Regions from separate parts of the Pantoea phyllosphaerae genome, predicted to be linked through region 2. Evidence: predicted binding sites of a transcription regulator. Region 2 holds the regulator's gene; each other region holds the start of a gene.
What was found. Region 2 encodes Fur, which represses iron uptake genes when iron is present. Its sites were predicted from a motif close to ATAATAATGAGAACNACTATCAA; they were not measured.

Region 1: the regulator Fur is predicted to act here: its motif matches at 1,717-1,739, upstream of ftnA (non-heme ferritin).
Region 3: the regulator Fur is predicted to act here: its motif matches at 2,621-2,643, upstream of ACR6A7_RS04540 (TonB-dependent siderophore receptor).

What each region holds. Positions count from the first base shown of each region.
Region 1 covers NZ_JBPFDE010000008.1:172,863-178,762, forward strand. Annotated here, with positions in the region: gene ACR6A7_RS12860 (glycoside hydrolase family 31 protein) at 1-879, shown strand, start outside; gene ftnA (non-heme ferritin) at 1,071-1,580, opposite strand; gene ACR6A7_RS12870 (nucleoside recognition domain-containing protein) at 2,024-2,695, shown strand; gene ACR6A7_RS12875 (YjiG family protein) at 2,685-3,158, shown strand; gene ACR6A7_RS12880 (M20 peptidase aminoacylase family protein) at 3,169-4,272, shown strand; gene prfC (peptide chain release factor 3) at 4,536-5,900, shown strand, end outside.
Region 2 covers NZ_JBPFDE010000003.1:35,728-41,627, forward strand. Annotated here, with positions in the region: gene ybfE (LexA regulated protein) at 1-102, shown strand, start outside; gene fldA (flavodoxin FldA) at 237-767, shown strand; gene fur (ferric iron uptake transcriptional regulator) at 1,122-1,565, shown strand; gene ACR6A7_RS05550 (hypothetical protein) at 1,626-2,021, opposite strand; gene glnS (glutamine--tRNA ligase) at 2,259-3,926, opposite strand; gene nagE (N-acetylglucosamine-specific PTS transporter subunit IIBC) at 4,090-5,900, opposite strand, start outside.
Region 3 covers NZ_JBPFDE010000002.1:273,279-279,178, reverse strand. Annotated here, with positions in the region: gene ACR6A7_RS04555 (amino acid ABC transporter ATP-binding protein) at 1-599, opposite strand, end outside; gene ACR6A7_RS04550 (amino acid ABC transporter permease) at 592-1,518, opposite strand; gene ACR6A7_RS04545 (ABC transporter substrate-binding protein) at 1,515-2,402, opposite strand; gene ACR6A7_RS04540 (TonB-dependent siderophore receptor) at 2,733-4,874, shown strand; gene ACR6A7_RS04535 (hypothetical protein) at 5,095-5,298, shown strand; gene ACR6A7_RS04530 (mechanosensitive ion channel family protein) at 5,487-5,900, shown strand, end outside.

The sequences.
Region 1 (5,900 bases), on a different contig from region 2:
CAGACGCTGCGCTACAACATCCGCATGGGACTAGGCATGAGCCTTTCGGGCCTGTTTAACGTCGGTCACGACGTCGGCGGCTTCTCCGGCGACAAGCCGGATGCCGAACTCTTTGTGCGCTGGGTGCAGAACGGCGTGATGCATCCGCGCTTCACCATCCACTCCTGGAACGACGATCACACCGTGAACGAACCCTGGATGTATCCGGAGGTGACGCCGCTGATCCGCGAGGCGATCCGTCTGCGCTACCGCCTGATGCCCTATCTCTACACCCTGCTGTGGCAGGCGAGCGCGCAGGATGAGCCGATGCTGCGTCCCACTTTCCTCGATCACGAAGAGGACAGTGAGACGTACCGCGAAAACGACGACTTTCTGCTGGGGCGCGATCTGCTGGTGGCCAGCGTGGTGGAGGAGGGCAGCCGCGAGCGCGAGGTCTATCTGCCGCGCAACGCCCACGGCTGGTATGACTGGCACAGCGGCCAGTGGCTGGCGGGCGGCCAGACCGTGACGCTGGACGCGCCGCTCGATCGCTTGCCGCTGCTGGCGCGCGCCGGTTCCGCCATTCCGCTGGGACGCTGCGAAAGCACCACCGATGCGCGGCTCGACAGCGTGCGCGAACTGCAGCTGTGGCCTGCGCCGGGCGAAGCGCGCACCGAGGGCGAGTTTTTCGACGACGACGGCGAGAGTCACGGCTGGCGGCAGGGCAATGCGCTCTGGATGCGCTGGGCGCTGCGCAGCAGCGGCGATCGTCTTGAGCTGACGCTGGAGAAGCGCGGCGACTATCAGCCAGCGTGGCGTGAGATTGAGGTGTTGCTGCCTGCTGGCGAGCGGCGCGAGCTGTGGATCAACGGCGAGAAGGGCGGGCGGTTTAGCTTGTAAAACCAAGAAGAGATGTTTGCGAGCGAGGCGCGACAGCAGGTGAGATGGCCCGATCGCAAAGTCGCTTTACGCATCCTTGCTCGCTCGGCCCGCGACCTCCCTGTCGCGGGACGCTTTGCTCTTCGGGCCATCTCACCCGCTTATTGACTTTTTATGCTGTCTATTCGTCTTTAAAGGCAACAACAAAGGTACTAGTTAGCGCCGTGGCTTTCCGCATTCATACGCGCCAGATCTTTATCGACCAGGAACAGGCCTTCGCCTTTGTGGCCCACCAGCGCCAGCTTATCCAGCACGGTTTTGAACAGCTTCTCTTCTTCGTGCTGCTCAGCCACGTACCACTGCAGGAAATTGAAGGTGGAGTAGTCGAGGGAAGTAATGGCCGCATGCGCCAGCTCGTTGATCTTGCGCGTAATCAGCTTCTCATGCTCCAGCGCCTGCTCCAGCAGCTCCGGCAGGGAGTTATAGGCGACCGGCGGCGCGGCGATAGAGCCCAGCACCGGCATCGCGCCCGTATCGCTCAGGTAGTCGAACAGGCGCTGCATATGCTCCATCTCTTCGCGAGAGTGCTCTTTCAGAAACGCCGCTGCGCCTTCCAGACCTTTATCGCTGCACCACGCGCTCATCTGCAAATAGAGATTCGCGGAGAAAAATTCGAGGTTAAGTTGATCGTTAAGACGCGCGGTCATTTCAGCAGTCAGCATTAGCGATTCCTTTATAGAGGCAAAATAAGTAAACAGGTGATAAGTGATGAATTATGCACCATAAAGCGCGGGGAAAGATAGTTTTTTACGAAAAAATCACATTTTATCTCATTGATTTAAATAGAATTATTTAGCTATTTGAATGCGAGCGATTATCATTCCTTGACCCGTTATGCTTCGCACTACGTTAGTGCAAAGCTGATGCGTATTAATGGTGCAGAGCGGCTTACTTCCTGTGCGAAGTTGGAAAAAGGGCAATATTCGCTGCGCCAGCCTGGCGCGGATAAATATAAAGCGATGCAGATTTGACCAGTTATTTATTTAAAAGCGAAAGCGAGGAAAACTTTATTTTCAAAAGAGACGTTATGCGACGGCTGGCATAAATCCTGCAACCGTCAGAGTTCCATATATCGCAACTGATAAACTAGTCGCAGGGAATAACCATGTCTGAAGAAAAAATAACGCTGACAGGCGAACGGGTTTCAGCCAGCAAAGGAAGTTATCTGGCACTGATTGTGGCTATCCTCTTTTTTTCAGGATTGCTGTACCAGGTAGAGGGCTTTCACTGGCTGGGTGCCTTTGACTTCACCACGCTGGGCGGCAGCTTCGGCACCATGAAGGATCCCGCCAGCAATACCTTTCTCGGCGCGGGCGGACTGAGCGCCAAAGCGGGCTTTCTCTTTGCGCTCTCGCTGACGCCGACCGTCATGCTGGCGCTGGGCGTGCTGGAAATTTTTACCCACTACGGCGCGATGCGCGCGGCGCACAAGCTGCTGACGCCGCTGCTGCAGCCGCTGATGGGGCTGCCGGGGCGCTGCGGGCTAGCGCTGATCACCGATCTGCAAAGCACCGATGCGGGCGCCGCGCTGACCAAAGAGATGTATGACCGCGGTCAGGTAACGAAAAAAGATATTGTGGTGATGAGCGCCTGGCAATATTCCGGCGCAGGATTGATCAATAACTATTTTGCTATCGGGTCGGCGCTGTTCGCCTCAATGACGCTGCCGATTATTATTCCGCTCGCCTTGATGTTCGTTCTTAAATTTGTCGGTGCGGCGCTGACGCGTTGTGTGTTAAACAGTGTTTATAAGAAGGATTTCAGCGATGGAAAATAACGGCGCGGTAAAAAGCAGTCAGAACCCTTTTGATATTTTTGTCGCTGGCGCGCGCAAAGGTTTCCATATTGCCATTCATAACCTGATGCCGAACGTGGTGATGGCCTATGTACTGGCGGAGGTGCTTAATTTACTCGGCATTATGCCGTTTCTCGGCCAGCTGTTCGCGCCGGTAATGGGGCTGTTTGGCCTGCCGGGCGAAGCGATTACCGTACTGCTGACCGCCTGGCTCTCCTCTTCAGCCGGTACCGGCGTAGCGGTGAGCCTGCTGACCAAAGGGATAGTGACCGGCGCGGATATCACTATTCTGGCGCCCGCCATTTTTTTGATGGGGTCGCAGCTGCAGTACATGGGCCGCCTGCTGGGCGTGGCCGACGTGCCGAAAAAATACTGGCCGCTGCTGATGCTGGTAAGCGTCATCAATGCGGCGATCGCGATGTTCGTTATGCGTCTTTTTGTTTAGGAGAGAAGCGGTGTCAAAGGTCTTAGAGCACTATCACTATCTGCATGAGATTCCAGAACTGGGCTTTCAGGAGGTTAAAACCTCCGCCTATATTGCCGGGCAGCTGGAGAAAGCCGGGCTGAAGGTGACGCGCAATATCAATCAGACCACCGGCATCGTGGCGGAGATCGACAGCGGCGTACCGGGTCCGGTGCTGGCGCTGCGCGCCGACATGGACGCGCTCGGCCATATCATCGACGGCGTTGCCTGCGCGCGCCACACCTGCGGCCATGATGGCCACGCTTCTGTGGTGCTGACCGCCGCGCAGGAGCTGCTGGCGGAGGGGGCGGTGAAAAAAGGGCGGCTGAAAATTCTGTTCCAGCCAGCCGAAGAGCTGGGCGCTGGCGCGCTGGCGATGGTAGAGGGCGGCGCGCTGGATGACGTGGAGATGATCTTCGGTTTCCATTTGCGGCCGCTGGAGGAGTGCGTGGTGGGGCAGGCGACGCCAGCGGTGCTCTACTCCGCCTGCTCGACGCTGGAGGCCACCATTAAAGGCGCGCCCGCGCACGCCGCGCGTCCGCATCTCGGCATTAACGCGCTGGATGCGGCGGTGCAGGCGGTCAATGCCGTCAACGCCATTCATCTCTCGCCGGGGCTGAACTGGAGCGTAAAAGCGACGCGCTTTCTCTGCGACGCTGGCGTCACTAACTCGGTGCCCGACGAGGCGCGCGTGGTCTGGGATCTGCGTTCACAGGAGAACGCGCCGATGGCGATGCTGAAGGAGAAGGTCACTCAGGCGATCCAGCACAGCGTCGCGGCGCTGGGCGCATCGGCTCAGGTGGTGGTACTGAAAGAGATGCCGGCGGCGGAGATCCATGATGACGCGACGGCGGTGATCCGCGCGGCGATTACCGAGGTGCTGGGCGAAGAGGGCTTACTGGAGGCAAAAACCACGCCGGGCAGCGAAGATTTCTTTTTCTATCCGGTCAAGCGCCCTCACGTTAAGGCGGGCTTCTGGGGACTGGGGACCAACCTGACGCCAGGCCTGCACCATCCCGACATGCGCTTCGATCTCAACGCGCTGGAGATCGGGGTGAATATCTTTAAATCCTGCGTAAAAAGCGTGCTGGGATAAATAAGCGGCTGCCCGCATGACTGCGGGCAGCCGCTGAAATTTTACCGGCCCTGTTCGCCGCCGCGCGCAAAATATTGTATGCTATGCCGCCTTAACGAAGACTGGGTAACCGGAATCGCCGCCAATGTAGAACGCGCATCAACCACCGCCTTCTGACGCCGTTGCGTCACGCCTGGCTCCGTTTACCTGCCGGATTTCCGGCCATCATGATTACTCTGCAGCGTCCCCCTGTGTGACGTTGCCTCGATGAGAAGAACTCACTCATGTCTAATTTCATGCAAGAGGTGGCGCGCCGCCGCACCTTTGCGATCATTTCGCACCCCGATGCCGGTAAAACCACCATCACTGAAAAAGTGCTGCTGTTCGGACAGGCTATCCAGACCGCCGGTACGGTAAAAGGTCGCGGCTCCAGCCAGCACGCCAAATCGGACTGGATGGAGATGGAGAAGCAGCGCGGTATCTCTATTACCACCTCCGTTATGCAGTTCCCCTACCGCGAGAGCCTGGTCAACCTGCTCGATACGCCGGGGCACGAAGACTTCTCGGAAGATACCTACCGTACCCTGACGGCGGTGGACTGCTGCCTGATGGTGATCGACGCGGCCAAAGGCGTCGAGGATCGTACCCGTAAGCTGATGGAGGTCACCCGTCTGCGCGACACGCCGATCCTGACCTTTATGAACAAGCTCGACCGCGACATCCGCGATCCGATGGAACTGCTGGATGAAGTGGAGAGCGAGCTGAAAATCGCCTGCGCGCCGATTACCTGGCCGATCGGCTGCGGCAAACTGTTCAAAGGCGTTTACCACCTCTATAACGACGAAACCTATCTCTACCAGACGGGCAAGGGCCACACCATTCAGGAAGTGCGCATCGTCAAAGGGCTGGATAACCCTGAGCTGGACAGCGCGGTCGGCGAAGAGCTGGCGGCGCAGCTGCGCGAAGAGCTGGAGCTGGTTAAAGGCGCGTCGCACGAGTTCGATCGCGAGCTGTTCCTGAGCGGCGAGATCACGCCGGTCTTTTTCGGCACCGCGCTGGGCAACTTTGGCGTCGATCATATGCTCGACGGTCTGGTCTCCTGGGCACCCGCGCCGATGCCGCGCGCGACTGACCTGCGTACCGTGAGCGCGCAGGAAGAGAAGTTCAGCGGTTTCGTATTCAAAATTCAGGCAAACATGGACCCGAAACACCGCGACCGCGTCGCCTTTATGCGCGTGGTGTCCGGTAAATATGAAAAGGGCATGAAGCTGCGTCAGGTGCGCACCGGCAAAGATGTGGTGATCTCCGACGCGCTGACCTTTATGGCGGGCGACCGTTCGCACGTGGAAGAGGCCTGGCCGGGCGACATCATCGGTCTGCACAACCACGGCACCATTCAGATCGGCGACACCTTTACCCAGGGCGAGAACATGAAGTTCACCGGCATTCCGAACTTCGCCCCGGAGCTGTTCCGTCGCATCCGCCTGCGCGATCCGCTCAAGCAGAAACAGTTGCTGAAAGGGCTGGTGCAGCTGTCGGAAGAGGGCGCGGTGCAGGTGTTCCGCCCGGTGCACAACAACGATCTGATCGTGGGTGCGGTGGGCGTGCTGCAGTTTGACGTCGTCGTGGCGCGTCTGAAAAGTGAATAC
Region 2 (5,900 bases):
AGCGAAGCCGTGGATGCGTTAAACACCCTGGCTGAGCAGCGCAACATCAGCCGCAGCGAACTGATTGAACAAATGCTGCTGGCGCAACTCAAACTGGGCTGAATAGCGTAAAGCGCACGCAGAAGCAAATGGAGCGGCTTTTCGAGTTCCGCCCTTTTGCCCGCTCTGCTATCATTCGCTTAATTGTGCGCTCTGCGCATGCACTCATCATCAGGATTTAAGAGGTTATTTACTCCATGGCAATCGTAGGCATCTTCTTTGGCAGCGATACCGGCAACACCGAAAACATTGCAAAAATGATCCAGAAACAGCTGGGCAAAGAGGTTGCGGAAGTGCATGACATTGCCAAGAGCACGAAAGAAGATCTCGAGGCGTTCGATATCCTGCTGTTGGGCATTCCAACCTGGTACTACGGCGAAGCGCAGTGCGACTGGGACGACTTCTTCCCGACGCTGGAGGAGATCGATTTCAACGGCAAGCTGGTCGCACTGTTCGGCTGTGGCGATCAGGAAGACTATGCAGAGTATTTCTGCGACGCGATGGGCACGATTCGCGACATCATCGAGCCGAACGGCGCGGTGATCGTCGGCCACTGGCCGACCGAAGGCTACCACTTCGAAGCCTCTAAAGGTCTGGCGGATGACAAACACTTCCTTGGCCTGGCGATTGACGAAGATCGTCAGCCGGAACTAACCAACCAGCGCGTCGAAGCCTGGGTTAAGCAGATTCACGATGAGCTGCAGCTGCAGGCCATCATCGACGCCTGATTAGCCACATACTCAATGTGGGCGCTGGCTCACATTGAGTTAATGGTTTTTCCTATAGAAATAATAGCTACAGATTTTTAACTTTTATCTCTGATTCTGTACAATACCCACATCGGTTATCTGCTTATTTCTTCCGCGAGGTCAGGAAGTTAGCGAGATGATAACGAACCTCCTGCATTTCTCCGCCCGGCGCCGTTACGCTTCTTCTTACAGCCCGTGTTGATTTCAGGCGTTTCCCTCGGTTTTCATTTCAAAACTTCGCCTCTATAATGAGACGCAAATGAGAATAGACACCGAACGACATTCAAGGCAAGGCGCCTCAAGTAACCAGCAAAGTAACAGGACAATATCCGCATGACTGACAACAATACCGCATTAAAGAAGGCTGGCCTGAAAGTCACGCTGCCCAGACTGAAAATTCTGGAAGTGCTTCAGGAACCTCAGTGCCATCACGTCAGCGCGGAAGATCTGTATAAACGCCTGATTGATATGGGCGAAGAGATTGGTCTGGCTACCGTTTATCGCGTACTGAATCAGTTTGACGATGCGGGCATCGTTACGCGTCATAACTTCGAAGGTGGAAAATCGGTTTTCGAACTGACCCAGCAGCATCATCACGATCACCTGATCTGCCTCGACTGCGGCAAAGTCATCGAATTCAGCGATGAATCAATCGAATCACGCCAGCGAGATATTGCTACCCGTCACGGCATCAAGCTGACGAACCATAGCCTTTATCTCTATGGACACTGCTCGCTGGGCGATTGCCGCGAAGACGAAACGCTCCACGATCAGTAAAAATGTGTGCTATGCAGTAATGCTATAAGCCGGTCTATGTACCGGCTTTTTTTATGGCCGTCAGGCGACCAGCGTTTCGTGCAGGTAGCGCCAGCGGGGGATTGAGGTAGTGCAGTCGAGGATCGCCAGCGAAATGCGCGCCTGATCGCTGCCGTTCATCATCTGCAGCTCGCGATACTGAATAGTGATCTCATCTTTGCTCTGAGAGATCACCGCGTGTTCGCTGGTGGCGATGCGCATGCCTTCGCGACGCCCCTGCAGCTGCCGAAACAACGCTTCAGTTTGATTCAAATCGAGCAGTCGCCCCTGGGGTGTGACCATGCGGAAATCGGGATGGAAGTGCGAGAGCAGCAGATCGAAGGTATCGTCTTCGCCTGAAGGCTGATTGAATATACGTTCGATTAACTGATGTAAAACTACCACGCTGTGTTTTGCTTCCTGACCAAGAGCTGTCATCATTTTTCCTTTTTATGCCCGCATAGCCTCTTCAAAGAGCGAATAGCCTACCTGAAAAAATGAAATTCACATCTGGAAATTGATTAATTTTCGTTAACTCAGACAACTCCCAGTCTGGTCTGACAAGAGATAATGGATTGTTACATAACAAAAAATGGTCTTGCCGCTAATTGCAGATATAAAAAAGGGCGATTGCTCGCCCTGTCGTAAATGCATATCAAGCCGAATGCGAAAAAATTACTCGCCGATTTTCGCCCAAGTGTCGCGCAGGCCCACGGTGCGGTTAAACACCAGCTGGTTCGGACGCGAATATCGGCTGTCGGCACAGAAGTAGCCTTCACGCTCAAACTGATAAGGCGCTTCCGGGCTGGCGTTCTGTAAGCCTGGCTCGACAAACCCCTGACGAATCTCCAGCGAGTTCGGATTGATGGTGGTCAGGAAATCCTCTTCCGCACCAGGGTTCGGCACGCTGAACAGGCGATCGTAAAGGCGGAATTCCGCCGGCAGCGCATGGTCGGCGGAGACCCAGTGGATCACGCCTTTTACCTTGCGGCCGTCAGCCGGATCTTTGCTCAGGGTATCGACGTCGCAAGTGCAGTAGATGCAGGTGATATTCCCCTCTTCATCTTTTGCCACGCGCTCGGCACGGATCACGTAGGCGTTGCGCAGACGCACCTCTTTGCCCAGCACCAGACGTTTGTACTGCTTATTGGCTTCTTCGCGGAAGTCAGCGCGATCGATCCAGACCTCACGGCCAAACGGCACGTCGCGCGTGCCCATCTCCGGCCTGTTCGGATGATTCGGCATGGTGATGATTTCGTTATGGCCAGCCGGCAGGTTCTCAATCACCACTTTCAGCGGATCGAGCACCGCCATGGCGCGCGGCGCGTTTTCGTTCAGATCGTCGCGAATGCAGGATTCCAGCGACGCCATCTCAACCACGTTATCCTGTTTGGTGACGCCAATACGGCGGCAGAACTCGCGGATCGAGGCGGCGGTATAGCCGCGACGGCGCAGGCCCGAAACGGTCAGCATGCGCGGATCGTCCCAGCCTTCCACCACGTTTTCGTTGACCAGCTGTGTCAGCTTGCGCTTCGACATCACCGCATATTCGAGGTTGAGACGCGAGAACTCATACTGGCGCGGATGCACCGGTATCGAGATATTATCCAGCACCCAGTCATAGAGGCGACGGTTATCCTGGAACTCCAGCGTACAGAGCGAATGGGTGATATTTTCCAGCGCATCGGAGATGCAGTGGGTAAAGTCGTACATCGGATAGATGCACCACTTTTTGCCGGTCTGGTGATGCTCGGCAAACTTAATGCGGTAGAGCACCGGATCGCGCATCACGATAAAGCTGGACGCCATGTCGATTTTGGCGCGCAGGCAGGCCTTACCCTCGGCAAATTCGCCGTTGCGCATTTTTTCGAACAGCGCCAGGTTCTCTTCGACGCTGCGATCGCGCCAGGGGCTGTTTTTGCCCGGCGCGGTCAGGGTGCCGCGATATTCGCGGATCTCTTCCGGCGTCAGCTCATCGACATAGGCCAGACCTTTGGTGATCAGTTCAACCGCGTAGTGATAAAGCTGATCGAAGTAATCTGAGGAATAACGAACGTCACCACTCCACTCAAAGCCCAGCCACTGCACGTCGCGCTTGATGGACTCGACGAACTCCATATCCTCTTTAACCGGGTTGGTATCGTCGAAACGCAGGTTGCACTGACCCTGATAGTCCTGAGCAATGCCGAAGTTCAGGCAGATCGATTTAGCATGGCCAATATGCAGGTAGCCATTGGGCTCAGGCGGAAAACGGGTATGCACGCTACTGTGCTTGCCGCTCGCCAAATCTTCGTCGATGATCTGACGAATAAAGTTAGTTGGGCGGGCTTCAGCCTCACTCATCTCTCAATCCTCAATACGTATAGCGGGTGGTTTGTACCACGAAGTAACGGAGTATGATCCACAAAGCGCCGAAGGGAAACAACCGGTTTGTTAAGGCGATAAAACGAAAACAGGCAGGAATCGCTTCCTACCTGTTTTTTTTTACGGCAATGCGATTAGAGGCTTAGCCTTTTACCTCGTAAAGCGGGGTTTCGCCAGCCACCACTTTCCCGGTCGCCAGCAGCGTCAGCCCGGCGAAATCTTCGCTGTTGCTGATCACAACCGGACTGATCATCGAACGCGCGTTGGCGTTGAGGAAGTCGAGATCCATCTCCAGCACCGGCTGACCCGCCGCGACCGTCGCGCCCTCTTCTACCAGCCGGGTAAAGCCTTTGCCGCCCAGCGCCACGGTGTCGAGGCCCATATGCACCACAATTTCGACGCCGCTGCCGGTTTCCAGGCAGAAAGCATGGTTGGTATCGAAAATTTTCACCACGGTACCGGCAACCGGCGCCACTACGGTTTTACCGGTCGGCTTGATCGCCAGCCCTTCGCCGACCGCCTTGCTGGCGAAGGCTTCATCAGGCACTGCGTCCAGGGCGACCACTTCGCCGCTCACCGGTGCCATCAGCGTCACAATGGCTTTGGTTTCGCGGTTCATCACTGCCTGAGGCTTTACCGCTGGCGCGGCGGGGGCTGCTGACGCGCCGCCCGCCGAGGCGACCGGCCCTTTCGTCAGCACTTTTTTCATTGCGGTGGCGATGCTTTCTGCCTGGGTGCCGACAATCACCTGCACGCTCTGTTTATTCAGGCGGATAACCCCGGACGCGCCCAGATGTTTGGCGACGGACTCATTGACCTGCGCCGAGTCTTTTACGTTGAGACGCAGACGCGTGATACAGGCGTCGATACCGGTCAGGTTGTCGGAGCCGCCGATGGCGCCGATATAGCGACGCGCCAGCGATTCGGTCGCGCTCTCGCCGTTGTCGGTTATGTCGACGTTAACGTCGTAGCCGTCTGTTTCATCACCCGCCACCGCCAGCTCGCGGCCCGGCGTCATCAGATTGAATTTCGTGATGGTGAAGCGAAATACCACATAGTAGAGCGCAAAGAAGACGATGCCCTGCGGGATCAGCATCCACCAGTGTGTCGCCAGTGGATTACGGCTCGACAGCACCATATCCACCAGACCGGCGCTAAAGCCGAAGCCGGCGATCCAGTGCATGCTGGCGGCGATAAATACCGAAATGCCGGTCAGCACCGCGTGGATAACGTAGAGTACCGGCGCGACAAACATAAAGGAGAACTCCAGCGGCTCGGTAATGCCGGTGAAGAAGGCCGCAAAGGCTGCGGCCAGCATAATACTGCCGACTTTAACGCGGTTTTCCGGACGCGCGCAGTGATAGATCGCCAGCGCTGCGCCAGGCAGGCCGAACATCATGATTGGGAAGAAGCCCGCCTGATAGCGTCCCGTGATGCCGACAATGCCGGTGCCGTTAGCGATTGACTGCGCGCCGCCAAGGAATTTAGGAATATCGTTGATGCCCGCCACGTCGAACCAGAATACCGAGTTAAGCGCGTGATGCAGGCCAACCGGGATCAGCAAGCGGTTAAAGAAGGCGTAGACGCCTGCACCGACCGATCCCAGCTTCTGGATATGTTCGCCAAAGCTTACCAGTCCGTTAAAGATCAGCGGCCAGATATACATCAGAATGAACGCCACTGCGATCATCAGGAAGGAGACGAGAATAGGCACCAGGCGTCGTCCGCTGAAGAAAGCGAGCGCCTTCGGCAGCTCGACATGGCTAAAGCGGTTATAGACCTCCGCGGAGATAATGCCCACCATAATGCCGACAAACTGGTTTTCAATTTTGCCAAAGGCGGCGGGCACCTGATCAAGGGGTATTTTCTGGATCATCGATACGGCAGCTGGCGAGCAGAGCGTCGTCACCACCAGAAAACCGACAAAGCCGGTCAGCGCCGCTGCGCCATCCT
Region 3 (5,900 bases), on a different contig from region 2:
ATGCCGGAATGCGCCAGCTGCTTAATCACCTGCAGCACCTCGCCCACCAGTTCGGGATCGAGCGCGGAAGTCGGCTCGTCAAACAGCAGCACGCCGGGATCCATCGCCAGCGCGCGGGCGATGGCGACGCGCTGCTGCTGTCCGCCCGACAAATTTTGCGGCCACTCCTCTTCGCGCCCCGCCAGCCCGACCTGCTGCAGCAGCGCGCGCGCTTTTTCCATAACCTGCTGGCGCGGCGCTTTTTTCACGCGTATCGGCGCGTCGGCGATGTTTTGCAGCACCGTGCGATGAGGAAAGAGGTTGAACTGCTGAAATACCATACCGATGTCGCGGCGCTGGCGCGCTACCTCGCCGCTGCTCAGCTCATGCAGCGCCTGCCCTTTCTGTCGGTAACCCACCAGCTCGCCGCCGATGCGGATAGTGCCGCCGTCCAGCTTTTCCAGGTGGTTGATGCAGCGCAGCAGCGTCGATTTGCCCGAGCCGGACGGCCCGAGGATCACCGTCACCGAACCGGCGGGAATATCCAGATCAACCTCGTCAAGAACGGTGACGCCGGAAAAGCGTTTGGTCACGTTACGCAGAGCGATTGCCTCAGCCATTGGTGATACTCCTTTCGCTGCGCGTCGGCGTAAAGCCGTTGAGCAGGCTGCGCCACAGGGTGCGCGACTGACCGCGCGACACGCCGCGCGAGAAATAGCGTTCGACATAGAACTGCCCGACCGACAGCACCGAGGTCATCAGCAGATACCAGAGCGTCGCCACCAGCAGCAGCGGGATCACCTCATAGGTGCGCTGATAGATGATCTGCGCGGAAAAGAGCACATCCTGCAGCGAGATCACCGACACCACCGCCGTGGTTTTTAGCTGGCCGATCACCTCATTGCCTGCCGGCGGCAGAATGGCGCGCATCGCCTGCGGCAGGATGGTGAAGCGGAATATCTGCGCCGGCCGATAGCCGAGCGCGCGCGCCGCCTCAAGCTGCCCGTTGCCAACGCTCTGGATGCCGGCGCGCACGATCTCCGCCGCGTAGGCGGACTGGTGCATCACCAGCGCGATAACGGCAGCGCTGAACGGACTGACCAGCGCGTTGGACTGGGCGCTCCAGAGTTCGCCGACGCCCGGCAGCGACAGGGAGAGCGTGGGATAGAGTGCGGCGATGTTGTACCACAGAAACAGCTGCACCAGCATCGGCACGCCGCGAAAAAACCAGGTATAGGCCCAGCTTACCGCCACCAGTACCGGATTCGAGGAGAGGCGCATCAGCGCCAGCACCGTGCCGAAGGCGAATCCCAGCACCACCGAAATTGCCGTCAGCTGCAGGGTCATTAAAACGCCCTGCAGAATCGACACTTCGGTAAAGTTGTCGGCGATAACGCCCCATTCGAAGCGTGGGTTATTGATCATCGAGTGGGCCATCGCCACTACGCACAGCAGCACCAGCAGCGCGCTCAGCCAGCGGCCATAGTAGCGTTTGCCGACGATGCGTAGCTCGTCAGCGCGATGCGGTTCCGGGTTCACTGGAAGATCTCCTGATTACGTTTCGCCTCTTTCACCGCGCCGAAGCCGATCTCCCAGCGATCGAGGATCTTCTGGTAGCTGCCGTCTTTGATCAGCGAATTGAGCGCCGCCTGTACTGCGGGCTCCAGCGGTGAATCTTTCGGGAACGCCACGGAAACCGGCGCATCGTTGACGCTGATCTCGCCGCTCATGGTCAGCGGTTTGATCAGCTTCACCTGCCAGGTCAGCCCTTCGTAAGGCCCGAAGAACATCGGCACGCGTCCGCTGACCACCGCCTGCACGCCAGCAGGACGATCCGGGAAAACGGCGATTTTAATCGGCGGTTTGCCTGCGCTTTCGCAGGCTTTGCTCGCCTCTTCCAGACGGGTGATCTGCGTGGTGCCCGCCCCCGCGCCGACCTCTTTGCCGCAGACCGCGTCGAAGGTGGTGAACGGCGCGATACTGGCGCTTTTCAGAGAGATAATGCCGAGGCGGCTGGCGTTGTAGTAGCCGACGAAATCGACCTGCTTCAGGCGCGCCTGAGTGGCGTTGATATTGGAGAGCGCCACATCGTAGCGGCCGGTTTTCAGGCCGGGAATGATATTGTCGAAGCCGCCGGTGTCGCGCCACTGTACCGCGACGCCCAACCGTTCGCCGACGGCGTTCATCACGTCGATTTCGCGCCCGGCCAGGGTTTTATTGTCTTCTTTATAGAAGGTGGTCGGCGGCGTATTGGGGTTAGTCCCGGCGACAATATAGCCGCGCTGCAGAATAGCGGCAGGCACCAGGCTTTTCAGCGCGGGATCGGCTTGCACATGCAGCGAGCTGTCGGTGGGCACCGAGGCGTCGGCGGCCATCGCGCCCTGTGCGGCCAGAGCGAGAGCAATAAGGGTGACACGTTGCATGAGTTTCACGGGGACCTTTCTCCTGATCAAATAAAATCCCTTGCGGGAAAAGTGGATATGTATCCATACGGCCAGACGGCTTCATTCTCAAGGAGAAGGGGCTGGCTTAACAAATGCGAAAAAAAGCTAAGCATTGCCGTAACAGGCATTAGCGTGACGTATAGGCCGTTTTTTAACCTATTGTCCAGCAATGTAAATATGCTGACATCAACTATACAATGAGAATCATTATCACTATCATGCGCATTTACTTACACTCATTAACGTATCAGGGAGAAAGTTTAAGTGAATGTAACGGTAGATTTCAGAAAGCGCCCTTGCGCCCTGCTGATGGTCGGCATGTTGAGCGCCACCGGCGTCGGCGCGGAAGAGACTGAAAAGCTGGCTGACGACGAGACGATGCTGGTCACCGCCGAACAGATCCTCAAGCAGCAGCCCGGCGTCTCCACCATTACCGCCAAAGATATTGAAAAAAGCCCGCCGGTAAACGACCTCTCCGACATCATCCGTAAGATGCCTGGCGTTAATCTGACCGGCAACGGCGCCAGCGGCAGCCGCGGCAACAACCGCCAGATCGATATTCGCGGCATGGGGCCGGAAAATACCCTGATCCTGATTGACGGCGTGCCGGTTTCCTCGCGCAACGCGGTGCGCTACAGCTGGCGCGGCGAACGCGATTCGCGCGGGGACAGCAACTGGGTGCCGCCAGAAATGGTGGAGCGTATCGAAGTGATCCGCGGCCCGGCGGCGGCGCGCTATGGCTCCGGCGCAGCGGGTGGCGTGGTGAATATCATCACCAAACGACCAACCAATGACTGGCACGGCTCGCTCTCGCTGTATACCAACCAGCCTGAAGAGAGCAAAGAGGGCGCGACCAAACGCGCCAACTTTAGCCTGAGCGGGCCGCTGGCGGGCGAAGCCCTGACCATGCGCCTCTATGGCAACCTCAATAAAACCGACGCCGACGCCTGGGACATTAATACCGCGCAGAACGGCTCCTGGGCCGCGGGTCGCGAAGGCGTGCGTAATAAAGATATTAACGGCGTGCTCTCCTGGAAAATAACGCCAGAGCAGATCCTTGATTTCTCATACGGCTACAGCCGCCAGGGCAACATATACGCGGGCGACACGCAAAACAGCAACGGCAATAACAGCGCCAACGGCCTGGTCGAGTCGCTGGTCGGCAGCGAAACCAACCGTCTTTACCGCCAGTCTTACGGCCTGGCGCACAACGGCATCTGGGACTGGGGCCTGTCGAAGCTGACGTTCAATTACGAGAAAACCAACAACACGCGCCTGCAGGAAGGCACCGCCGGCAGCGTGGAAGGGATGATCAACAGCAACACCTTCGCCACCAGCCGACTGGAGAGCTATCGCGGCAACGCGGAGATTAACTTCCCGCTCGACTGGCTGCGCGACCAGACGGTGACGCTGGGCGCGGAGTGGAACCATGACAGGCTGAACGATCCCGCCTCGATGCAGGCCGCCAATCAGGCGGGCGTGAATATCGGCGGCGTCAGCGGCAACGCGGCGGATCGCAGCAGCAAGAACAGCGCGACCCTCAGCTCGCTCTACTTCGAGGACAATATCGCCGCGACCGACTCGACCGAAATTATTCCCGGCATTCGCTTCGACTATCACAACAGTTTCGGCGCCAACTGGAGCCCGAGTCTGAACCTGTCGCAGGGTCTGGGAGACGATTTTACGCTTAAGGCGGGCATCGCCCGCGCCTTCAAAGCGCCAAACCTCTATCAGTCCACCGAAGGCTATCTGCTCTCGACCCGCGGCAACGGCTGTCCGAAAAATATCGCGTCAGGCAGCTGTTATCTGCTGGGCAGCGACGATCTGGAGCCGGAAGTCAGCGTGAATAAGGAGCTGGGCATTGAGTTCTCCCATCAGGGCTATGTGGCGGGCATCACCTGGTTCCGCAACGATTATAAAAACAAAATCGTTTCTGGCCGCGAGCGCGTGGGCATCGCTTCTAACGGCTATAACATTCTGCGTTGGGAAAACGCTGGCAAAGCGGTAGTCGAAGGGCTGGAAGGCAACCTGACGGTGCCGCTGATCGCCGATACGCTGGAGTGGCGCAGCAACGCCACTTATATGCTGAAGTCGGAAGATAAAGAGACCGGCAATCCGCTGTCGATTATTCCTGAGTACACCATCAACTCGCAGCTGGAGTGGCAGATGACCCGCGACCTTTCCGGCAATATCAACTGGACGATGTACGGTCGCCAGAAGCCGCGCCAGTTTTCCGAGTCGCGTCTGGAAGTGAACAATCTCTCGCAGCGCGAGGTCGGCGCCTACTCGGTGCTGGGCCTGAACCTCAACTACGACCTGACAAAAAACCTGCGCGCCAACGCGGGCGTCAGCAATCTGCTCGACAAACGGGTCTATCGCGAGAACGCGGGCGCGTCGACCTATAACGAGCCTGGCCGTGCCTGGTACGCTGGCGTAACGTACAACTTCTGACCGGTCCCGCCGCCGCCGTTGCGCGGCGGCGGACAGGCGAAGAAAGATTGCTGATTTAACCTGATGTAAAGCGAGGCACGTGGGGTTATGATGCTGCCGCTGCGGGTCATGCGTCGTCACACTCCGCCGCGCCTTGCGGGAAAAAGCAGACAGATGCACAGGCGCGGATTTCGACGCCAGGCTACGCTGAATAAACCCGTAATTCAGGAGAGTAAAGCCCGTGAAATTTGAAAATCAGGATGCGTTTAAACTGGCGGTGGCGTATATGGAGCGAAAAGAGAACGTCACCGGCATTACCGTCTACTTTAAATCCTTTATCGAAACCTACCAGAAATTCGATCGCTGGCTGAGCGCCGCCGATCCGGTGCAGGCTGTCGAAGAGGAGAAAAAAGCGGCAAAAGCCAATCCCGATTCTCTGCTCTGACGCGCCGTGTGGCGGGATAAGAGGGTCGGCTTCTCCCTCACTCTTACCCCGTTGTCCTGGCGCCCTTCGCCCGGCTCCGTCTGGGCGTTGTCCCCTTGCACCAGCACCTTAGCGACGCATTCGTCGCTTATCATCCGCCTCTGTTTTATGCTTAACTTTCGCTCTACCTTTTTCAGTACGTGGTAAAAATGCACTATTTTAACGATGTAATGGGCTTTATTGAGGGGAACATCGCGCTTTCCGCCACCTTCAATATTATTCTGCTGGTCCTCGCCGGCATGGTTGCGCATCTTGTCTGCAAATTTTTCGTGGTCAAGGTGGTACGCAAAGTCTTTTTCAGCACCCATAAAAGTGACGTGCCGCTGGATAAGGATGTGAGGATATCGGAGAAGCTCTCTAACTTTATTCCGGTTATCACCGTCTATTATCTGCTGCAGTTTATGCCCGAACTGCCGGAACATCTGCAAATCGCCATCAGGACGCTGTGCGGCATTCTGTTCTTTGTCTATTTATCGATCTTTTTTAATGAAGTACTGGAGATCGTCAATAACTCCTATTCGAAGAAATCGAAGCGTAAAAATCATTCGATTAAAGGCTATATT